3 regions of the Paenibacillus sp. FSL P2-0322 genome follow, and region 1 is predicted to be linked to each of the others. Evidence: predicted binding sites of a transcription regulator. Region 1 holds the regulator's gene; each other region holds the start of a gene.
The links. Region 1 encodes Rex, which represses fermentation and respiration genes when NADH is low (regulators of the CRP and FNR family bind a similar motif). Its sites were predicted from a motif close to TTGTGAAATATTTCACAA; they were not measured.
Positions count from the first base shown of each region.

Region 1 (3,288 bases):
TGTGCCTCATGTTTGATACGTTCCTCGTCCATAGTCAGGCATTCGCCGTTTTTCACAACCTGGCGACCGTCTACCCACACATGAGCCACGTCCTTGGCGCTTGCAGAGTATACCGCATGGGAAATAAGATCTGTACGGGGCAAGAAATGTGCCTGATTCAGATCCAACGCGATAAAGTCAGCCTTGTTGCCTGCTGCCAACGCTCCTACTTCTTTTAAACCAATCGACTTTGCACCGTATTCTGTTGCCAGACGCAGCGCTTCACTTGCAGGAACTGCCGTAGGGTCACCGGATACACCCTTGTGAATAAGTGCCGCCAGACGCATTTCCTCGAACATATCCAGGTTATTATTGCTGGCAGGACCATCCGTTCCGAGAGAAACAGTAACCCCTGCACGCAGCAATTCAGGCACTCTTGCCACACCACTTGCCAGCTTCAAGTTGCTACCCGGATTGTGCGAAACCGCTACACCACGTTCAGCCAGTAAAGCTATTTCTTCGTCGTTCAAATGAACGCCATGGGCAATAAGCGAAGGACGGGAGAAAAAGCCAAGCTTATCCAAATGTGCAACTGGACGCAAACCGTAGTCGCGTACGTTTTGCTCCACTTCGGCGATCGTCTCAGACATGTGCGTATGCAGTGGCAAGTCCAGATCATGCGCTGCTTGTACGAATTTTTCAATAAACGCAGGTGGACATGTGTATGGCGCGTGCGGAGACATCATCGTTGTAATACGCCCGTCTGCTTTACCATGCCAGTTACGCGCAAAAGTCACGGCCTCAGCCAGCTTGATTCGCTGTTCTTCTTCCGAGCATAGTCCAATTGCTCCACGCATCAGACTTGCACGAATACCTGACTCTTCAGCTACACGAGCCACCTCATCCATATGATCGTACATGTCCAGGAAGGTCGTTGTTCCACCTTTCAGCATTTCCAGCACAGACAAGGACGTACCCCAGTACACGTCCGTAGATGTAAACTTGGCTTCCATAGGCCACATTTTCTCCTGAAGCCATACTTGAAGTGCCAAGTCATCTCCATGCCCACGCAGCAGAGACATCGCCGCATGACCATGAGTATTAATCAGACCAGGTAAAAACAATAGCCCCTTACCATCGATCGCTTCCGTCTCTTCCTCACCCGCAGGCAAAGTTTCGCCAATATAAGTAATACGGCTATCCTCCACAATCATAAAACCATGGACTACCCCAGCTTCTGATCCATTTACGGCAAAAGAGCCGTTTTTAATCATCCATTTATTCACTGTCATATTGTGTTTCTTCCTTTCCGTCCTCCAAATAATAAGCGAGGCTAAGCAAATCAGTTGTAAAGTCTGTGGCATGAATCCGAATGTTGGCCGGTGCCTTGAGAGTAGTCGGTGCAAAGTTCAGGATCGCTCCAATTCCGCTCTCAATAAGCCTGTCAGCCACGTGCTGTGCTTCAAAATCAGGTACGGTAATAATCCCGATTCGAATGTTTTTTTCTTTCACAGTCGCTTCCAGTTCATCCATCGGTTGAACGACCAATGTATTGATCTTGGTCCCTACCTTATCCGGAAACGCATCAAATACTGCGACAATCTTCATATTGTCTTTTAAATAAGCGTTATAATTCGAAAGGGCTTGCCCCAGATTACCCGCACCGACCAATACGACATTAATTTGCTGGTCGATTTTCAGGATATGGCGTATTTTCTCAATTAGATAAGAAACATCATAACCGATACCCTTCCGACCAAAATCTCCAAAATAGGCGAGATCTTTACGGATTTGGGCCGGGTTCAAATCTAGCCTCTGTCCCAACTCTTGAGAAGAGACCGTAGCCACCTCCCGTTTGTGAAGTGCATTCAGATAACGTAAATATACGGGTAACCTCCGTACGACAGCCTCTGAAATTTTATCTGATTTCATACTTGCTCCCCCTAATTGTAACGAACATACTTAGTGTCCGTCCGTTATGCCTCTGTCTCCGGGGCGGATTGGAGCCATTCGGCGATGCGGGGCACCATTTGCTCCGATGGCATATGCTCCATTTTTGGTCCCGGTAACGAGTACAAAAAGTGCTTTCCGTAATAGGATTCGATCACACGCGTATCGTAAACGATAACGACCCCGTGGTCGCTCGCTGTACGTACTAACCGACCAAATCCCTGTTTGAAGCGAATGACCGCTTGTGGTACAGACAGCTTCATAAATGGATTCTTCTTCTGCTGCTGAAGCAGCTCGCTTTTTGCCTCCAGCAACGGGTGATTCGGCGGTTGAAACGGCAAGCGAACAATGGCCAGGCAAGTCAGAGCCTTTCCTGGAATATCGACGCCTTCCCAGAAGCTGCTGGTTCCCAGCAATACAGAAGCTTTGGCTTCCTGAAAACGGCGGGTTAGCTTGCTGCGACTCCCACTGTCCACACCTTGTCCCAGCACAGTAATTTCGCTGGATGCTAAGGCCTCTTTGAGCGGCTCATACACTTGCCGGAGCATCCGATAGGAAGTAAACAGAACGAGCATTCTCCCCCGCGTCGCCTGAGCAGTCGCTCCTAGAGAGCTAACGAGCATATCTACAAAGTGTGCATCTCCTACACTGCCCTTCACGCTTGGGAAATCCCGTGGAATGACCAGCAACACCTGATCCCTGTAATTAAAGGGTGACGGGAGCTGCGAAGTCATCAGCCGCTCTTGATCTGCGGCCTCCTGCAAGCCGAGCTGATCGATCATGTACTGAAACGACTTATCTACCGATAAGGTAGCAGACGTCAGAATAATGCTTCTTTTTTTGTCAAAAAACATTTCTTTCAACTGGCGGCTCACATCGACGGGCACCGCATAAAATTGCAATGATTTACTACGGAATTGCCCACTCGCTTCGAGCCAGTATACGGTTGTTTCATCATCGAGTCGGATAAAAAAGCGCAAATTTTCTCGGATTCCCGCCAAATCCTTGAGCAGACCCGTGATATCTGTAATAAGGCTATCTGCCGCATAATCGTCATGTTCTTCCTTGACGTCCAGCATCAGCTTGTCGCCCTTGCGCAAAATTTCGCTCATCGTTACATATAGCTGATTTTCCAAAGCACCCGCCTGATCCCACTTTGCAGGCTTGGCCGAAGGTTTGAGACGGGAAGAAAACTGTCCTGTTTCACCCGGTGTCGCATCGCTTCGCTCTGGCAACATGCCAAACAGCTTGTCGCTTAGCAGGTCCCAAGTTTCCTTAACCTCTAACACGAGCGGATACATCTGGTCGATGGTTGAAGCCCAATCCGCCGACTTCTCGTGCCCCGATTTTGCCAACTGT
Region 1 covers NZ_CP150243.1:3,490,148-3,493,435, forward strand. The annotation lists gene MKY24_RS15215 (amidohydrolase) at 1-1,271, opposite strand, end outside; gene MKY24_RS15220 (redox-sensing transcriptional repressor Rex) at 1,258-1,911, opposite strand; gene dinG (ATP-dependent DNA helicase DinG) at 1,956-3,288, opposite strand, start outside.

Region 2 (3,288 bases), 1.6 Mb from region 1:
ATCAAAGCCCTCCAGAAAAAAGAAACCGGTAAACAACACTGCGATCAATAAGAACCATAAATCATTTAGCGTCATTATTGTCACCCCCTTGGGCAAATGGATCATGAATTACCGTTTGCTGATGTGGCTCGATATCTGGACCTTTGCGAGCCGTACGGTAAAACAGAAATGCCAGCACACCTGTTAAAATTAAATACAATGTGGTAAATGAGATGAACGAGAACAGCACTTCTCCTGCCACAACCGTAGGCGAAACAGAATCTTTTGTTTGAAGCAAACCAAATACAGTCCACGGTTGGCGACCTATTTCGGTCATGATCCAACCAGCAGTATTCCCAATGAATGGAAGGGATATCCCCCATATCATAAGACGGAAGAACCAGCGATGTGAACCTTCCAGCTTTTTACGGAACGTCAGGTAAGCACCGTATAAAGCGAGTGCAATCATGCCACATCCCGCCGCAATCATAATACGGAAACTCCAGAACGTGGTACGTACTGGCGGGATATAATCACCCGGACCATAGGTTTTTTCATATTCTGCTTGAAGCTCATTCATACCAGGCACAGAGCCGGAAAATTTACTATAAGATAGAAAACTCAGAGCAAAAGGAACTTTAATTTCAAAGGTATTTTCCTTCTTTTCAGGATCAATACCCGCGATAACTGTCCAAGGAGCGGGGTCACCGCTGTTCTCCCATAAGCCCTCACTGGCAGCCATCTTCATCGGTTGTGTTTTCACTAAATATTGAGCCTGACCATGACCAAACAAAGGAATAGCAATGGCACTGATTAAGGCAACAATAATGCTCAATTTAAAAGAAGGTTTAAAAAAGTCCATATTCTTTTTGTGCATCAGCTTCCATGCACTGATACCCGCGATAAGAAATGCCCCCGTTGCAAAAGCAGCAAACAACGTATGCGGAAATTCCCATAACAGTTGTTCATTCGTTAACAGAGCAGCAAAATCTTTCATTTCTGCACGTCCATTTTGAATCTCATATCCTACTGGACGCTGCATGAATGAATTAGCAGCTAGAATCCACAATGCCGATAGCATCGTACCGATAGATACCAACCACATACAAATTAAATGGACCGTTTTGGACAATCTTTCCCAACCGAATACCCATAATCCGATAAAGGTCGATTCCAGGAAAAATGCAAGCAGCGCTTCAATCGCCAGCGGCGTACCGAATACATCACCGACAAAACGGGAAAAGTCCGACCAATTCATCCCGAACTGGAATTCTTGCAAAATCCCGGTGACTACGCCCAATGCAAAGTTAATCAGCAGAAACGTTCCCCAGAATTGAGCCATTTTTTTGTACAAGTCATTTTTTTTGATAACATACATAGTCTCCATAATTGCCACCAATAACGACAATCCAATGGAGATCGGCACATAAACAAAGTGAAGAATCGTTGTAGTTGCAAACTGCAACCGTGCCAAATCCAATACGTCCATGATGTTGCTCCTCCCCCTGCACTTCTCTTAACATTGATTTATAGTGTCTGTAATCTGAAGTCTTCTACATTTGTGATAGTATTCACATTCTTACATATGCAGCGGTCACTTTTTAGAAAATGACTCACTCAACTACCTTCACCATGGTTGTCATGATCCGGCTTCAGATTATCCCCATTATATAGAATAAATTTAAATGAAATAGAATCGAAAATGTGAACATCGTGTCAAATCTGTGTCATAACGATGGCGATTTGATGAAAACGGCCTAAACTACATAATAAATGTGACATTTTCGATTGATCTATCCATTTATCCGCCATAAAAAAAGAGCCTCTCTTCGTTCGGAGGTCGTACCTCCGACATCTGTAAGAGAGACTTCATAGCGTTAAACCTAGGGATTCTATCAACAGCCATCTGTTCCTCCGTTCTTTTGAACCCGATTACGGTAGGAGGAAGGTGACATTCCAACATACTTTTTAAATTTACTATGAAAATAATCTGCATTCGCATATCCTACGCGTTCCGCCACCTGGTGCACCTTAATTCCTTGAGCAAGCAATTCTCTTGCTCGCTCAATCCTCACCTTATCCAGGTAGGCATTAAAGGCCTCGCCCGTATGACTTTTGAACAGTTTGCCCAAATAGCCACTATTGTAATTGAACATATCTGCCAGTAACTCCAGTCGCAAATTTTCATCATAATGACTATGTATAAAGTCAATCATTTGTTTCATGATGATGCCCTTGCCACCAGATTCAGTCTGGCCAATCCATTGCAACACATGCTCCAGCGAGTGATCCACCAGCTCGCCCAATGTGGAATAAGCATATACATCGGTTATAAAGCTGGAGTGCTCCTCCAGCACGGTTCGGCTGTGATCCTGTCCAGCTGCATACTTGTTCAACGCCAGTGTGAATGTTTGGGCGAACGCCGCCTTGATTGCAGATTCTGTGCGATAAATCCGTGGAAATTGGCCTTCCATATCCTTAATGACACGGGTTGCAGCTTCACTATTAGCCATATCTAGCGCATAGTACAGCTTTTCTGCATAACGTATGGGATCATCTGTGGCACTATCAGACGCTCCACTCCTTTCAGTCTCGACTGTCTCCAATTCGTGTAGGTCTCCGGAAAGCATGACTCTTTCTGCCCGGAACAAAAACGTACGCTCCAATAATCGTAGTGCCTGCTCAAAAGATCTGGGAATGTCGTTAAGAATGGCTACAGAATCACCGGCAGCCACATAAATTTCCGTAGCCCACGGCTTTAGCTCCTGTCGCCAAGCAGCCAGTAACTGAACAGCATCTTTCTCCGTTTTTAACGTGGCGGGAAGCAAAAGACCCATATATATTCCAGCCTCAAACACGATACCTCTGCCCTGCACATGGCACAATTCTGTTAGCCGCTGCTTTGCTGCCGACTGCCGGGCTTGCCGATCCCAGTCAGGTATACGTAAATCCAGCAGAATAACCTGATAGCTACTCCAGTCCAACGCTGGTAACACGGGCTGTTGTCCATGTTTTCCGTTACCGCTTTGATGTTCAGCTTGCTTGGATGCTCTGTGAAGAGAATCACTGCTTTCCACAGCATTACGAGCATGCTCTCGATGATCCGGAAACAATAGTGCTTCGATCCAATTACGCTCATGGGAAGGCGGACTTCCCCATTTGCCGTCTTCTTTCTCGTCCTCAATGTTTTGCCATACCCGTTTCAACTCTGTCGTCATTTCTTCCTCATCAACTGGCTTCAGTAGATAGCCATCCACCCCGAAGCCCATGGCTTGCCGTGCATAATCAAAGTCTGCATATCCGCTTAAT
Region 2 covers NZ_CP150243.1:5,098,900-5,102,187, forward strand. The annotation lists gene cydB (cytochrome d ubiquinol oxidase subunit II) at 1-75, opposite strand, end outside; gene MKY24_RS22660 (cytochrome ubiquinol oxidase subunit I) at 62-1,468, opposite strand; gene MKY24_RS22665 (response regulator transcription factor) at 1,875-3,288, opposite strand, start outside.
Region 2: a site for Rex is predicted at 1,539-1,556, ahead of MKY24_RS22660 (cytochrome ubiquinol oxidase subunit I). Genes of this name have one in related genera too.

Region 3 (3,288 bases), 2.1 Mb from region 1:
CATGAGGTAACGAGTGTGGATACGGCAGGCAAGACGCTGCATGCACGTAATCTCCAAACAGGTGAAGAATTTACAGACACATTTGATAAATTAATTGTGACCACAGGATCATGGCCTATTATTCCGAAGCTGGAAGGCATTGAACTTGATCATATTTTGCTCTGTAAAAACTATAATCATTCGAATGATATCATTGAGAAAGCCCAGCATGTACAGAACATTACAGTTGTCGGAGCTGGATACATTGGTGTTGAACTGGTAGAAGCTTTCCAAATGAACGGTAAAAATGTAACACTGATCGACAGTGCTGATCGTATATTGAATAAGTATTTGGACCATGAGTATACAGACCGGATTGAAAGTTCCCTGAAGGAGCATGGCATTAAGCTGGTACTTGGCGAGACGGTGAGTCGTTTTGAGGGTACGAACGGTAAGGTAAGTAAAGTCGTGACCTCTAAAGGAGAATATGAAACAGAGCTTGTTATTCTCTGCATCGGTTTCCGACCTCAAACGGATCTGCTCAAAGGTCAGGTAGATATGTTGCCTAACGGTGCGATCATTGTGGATAACTATATGCAAAGTAGCTGCCCGGACGTGTTTGCAGCAGGTGACAGCTGTGCAATCCGCTATAATCCGACAGGCAAAACGGCTTATATCCCTTTGGCAACCAACGCAGTTCGTATGGGTACGCTGGTAGCACGTAATCTGGTACAACCAACCATTGCCTACATGGGAACCCAAGGAACTTCGGGTATCAAAATTTACGAAGACAATATTGCAGGAACAGGCATGACGGAAGCGGCGGCAACGGACGAAGGCATGACTGTAGAAGCTGTAACCATTGAAGACAGCTACCGGCCTGAATTTATGCCAACCTCCGAAAAGGTATTACTGAAAGTGGTATATGAGCAGGAGACACGGAGAATTTTGGGGGCACAAATTATGTCGAAGGTGGATTTGACGCAATCCATTAACACGCTATCCGTAGCCATTCAAAATCATATGACCATTGACCAGTTGGCCTTTGTCGATTTCTTCTTCCAGCCACATTATAACAAGCCTTGGAATTTCCTGAACGCAGCAGGTTTACAAGCATTGCCTACAATATCCGAACGGAACCCAGTTACTGTATAATTCGGTTTGTCTGTGACATTGTTCATAAGTTTGTCAACAATCTGAGACGTATGGACGAATCCTTATAGTACAATATAGAGTAGCATAAGGATTAGGGGGTAAGTAGCTTATGGATTTGTTTTATATCCTTTTTCTTGTAGTCGTAGCGCTGGTAGGCCTCGGTGGAGTTATTTGGTTCTTGAGAGCAGTTGAAAAGGAAGAATACAACTAAATGCAAAGCGCGTAGTAGCGCAGTAGATGTAATAATACAGAAAAGACAGTCCTTTTTCCAAGGGCTGTTTTTTTAATGCTTGATAAAGTGATTTTTTTCACAAACATAATCACTGATTTTAAATAAAATATGAAAGAAGAACATTTTAGTGAAAAGATATTAAAGGAGCGGGGACATATGGCGAGCTATAAACCGGGGCAAATTGCCGAAAAGACGGTGGAAACAGGAGTGGCCAAGGCGAACAACCCGTGGACTGTGGCGGTGGTACTGGGATTTTTGGCAGGTGCATTTATTGCACTCGGGTTTTTGCTGGATATACGTGTTATTGCAAGTGCGCCTAAAGAATGGGGAAGCATTGCCACCTTTATTGGAGCTGCGGTGTTCCCTGTAGGTCTGGTATTAGTTTTGATCGCCGGCGGAGAATTGCTGACCGGCAATATGATGGCGGTTCCTTTGGCGAGATGGGCAGGACGGATTAAGACAGGGGCCATGCTTCGTAATTTGGCGATTATTACGCTCAGTAATTTTGCGGGTGCGTTATTCGTTGCTTTTTTCTTTGGCCATGTGCTGGGTTTGACAGAAACGGGTCCTTACCTGGACAAAGTGGTGGATATGGCAGGACATAAGCTACATGAAAGCTTTTTGCAGTCTTTTATATCGGGTATAGGATGTAACTGGCTCGTAGCACTGGCTGTATGGCTGGCTTATAGCACAGACTCAATTGGCGGCAAAATTATGGGGATTTGGTTCCCGACCATGGCCTTTGTCGCTATTGGATTTCAGCACGTTGTTGCCAATATGTTTCTCATTCCGGCGGCTATCTTTGCAGGCCACTTTTCATGGGCAGATTATGTTATGAACTTCATTCCGGTCTGGCTGGGGAATTTGGTAGGAGGTAGCCTGTTTGTGGCTGGAGCCTACTGGTTGGCTTATTTGAAAAAGCCTCAAGCCAACGCACATCCAGTGAATGAATCTCCAACCACTTCTTCGGTTGCACATCAAATCCGTTGAGTGACCCTGCTTAATTACGGCACTTTAAACAGCAATAAACAAAGCAAATCCGCCATGACAGGCCCGGGGGAACGAAACCTGTCATGGCGGATTTTTTTGGGAGTGGTCCATGATTTGGCATGGAGGATGAGTGTGCTCTCGTCCCATAATGCCTTGATCTCTTTTACCCTCGGTAAGATATGATGAAACAGGATGTCGAAAAAAATTATGATTCTTAAAAAAATCCGTTTTGCTCTATGCAGCAGACGGATTTTTTTAATATTTTGGAGAGCGGCTGTGTGGGAAAATCCTTCTCTTGCCATAGGCCAAAGCTGTGGATATGATAAGATCAGTGTAATTTTTGGAAACGGTAACGGAAAGGAGCATCAACACTATGGATCATCGCAATAGCGCGCCTCCTGAGGCCACGCTTCAACAAGACTTACAAAGGGGACAGCGGATGACGGAGCAGCAGGACGGTATTTTTCCAGCTGTATGCCCGTTAGATTGCCCGGATACGTGTGGGCTCCTGCTTCACAAGGAAAATGGAAAGATAGTCAAGGTCACTGGGAACCCGGATCATCCTATTACCAAAGGCGCTATTTGTAACAAAGTTCGCAATATGACGGAGCGGGTATATGATCCTGATCGGGTGCTCTATCCGTTGAAACGTATAGGCCCCAAAGGACAAGGGAAGTTTGAACGAATTAGCTGGGAGGAAGCGGTCGATACCATTACAGGTCGGTTCAAGGAGCTGATACGTACGGACGGATCGGAATCTATTCTCCCCTACAGCTTTTATGGCAATATGGGCGTATTGAGTGTGGATGGAATGGATCGCCGATTTTTTAATGCGCTGGGTTCAAGCCAACTGGATCAGACGATTTGCAGCGTGGCAGGGAATGAAGGCTGGGCATCCGTTATGGGCTTTAAGGGCGGCACCAGCCCGGAGG
Region 3 covers NZ_CP150243.1:5,608,861-5,612,148, reverse strand. The annotation lists gene MKY24_RS24795 (FAD-dependent oxidoreductase) at 1-1,134, shown strand, start outside; gene MKY24_RS24790 (formate/nitrite transporter family protein) at 1,523-2,356, shown strand; gene MKY24_RS24785 (hypothetical protein) at 2,371-2,658, opposite strand; gene MKY24_RS24780 (molybdopterin oxidoreductase family protein) at 2,730-3,288, shown strand, end outside.
Region 3: a site for Rex is predicted at 1,431-1,448, ahead of MKY24_RS24790 (formate/nitrite transporter family protein). Genes of this name have one in related genera too.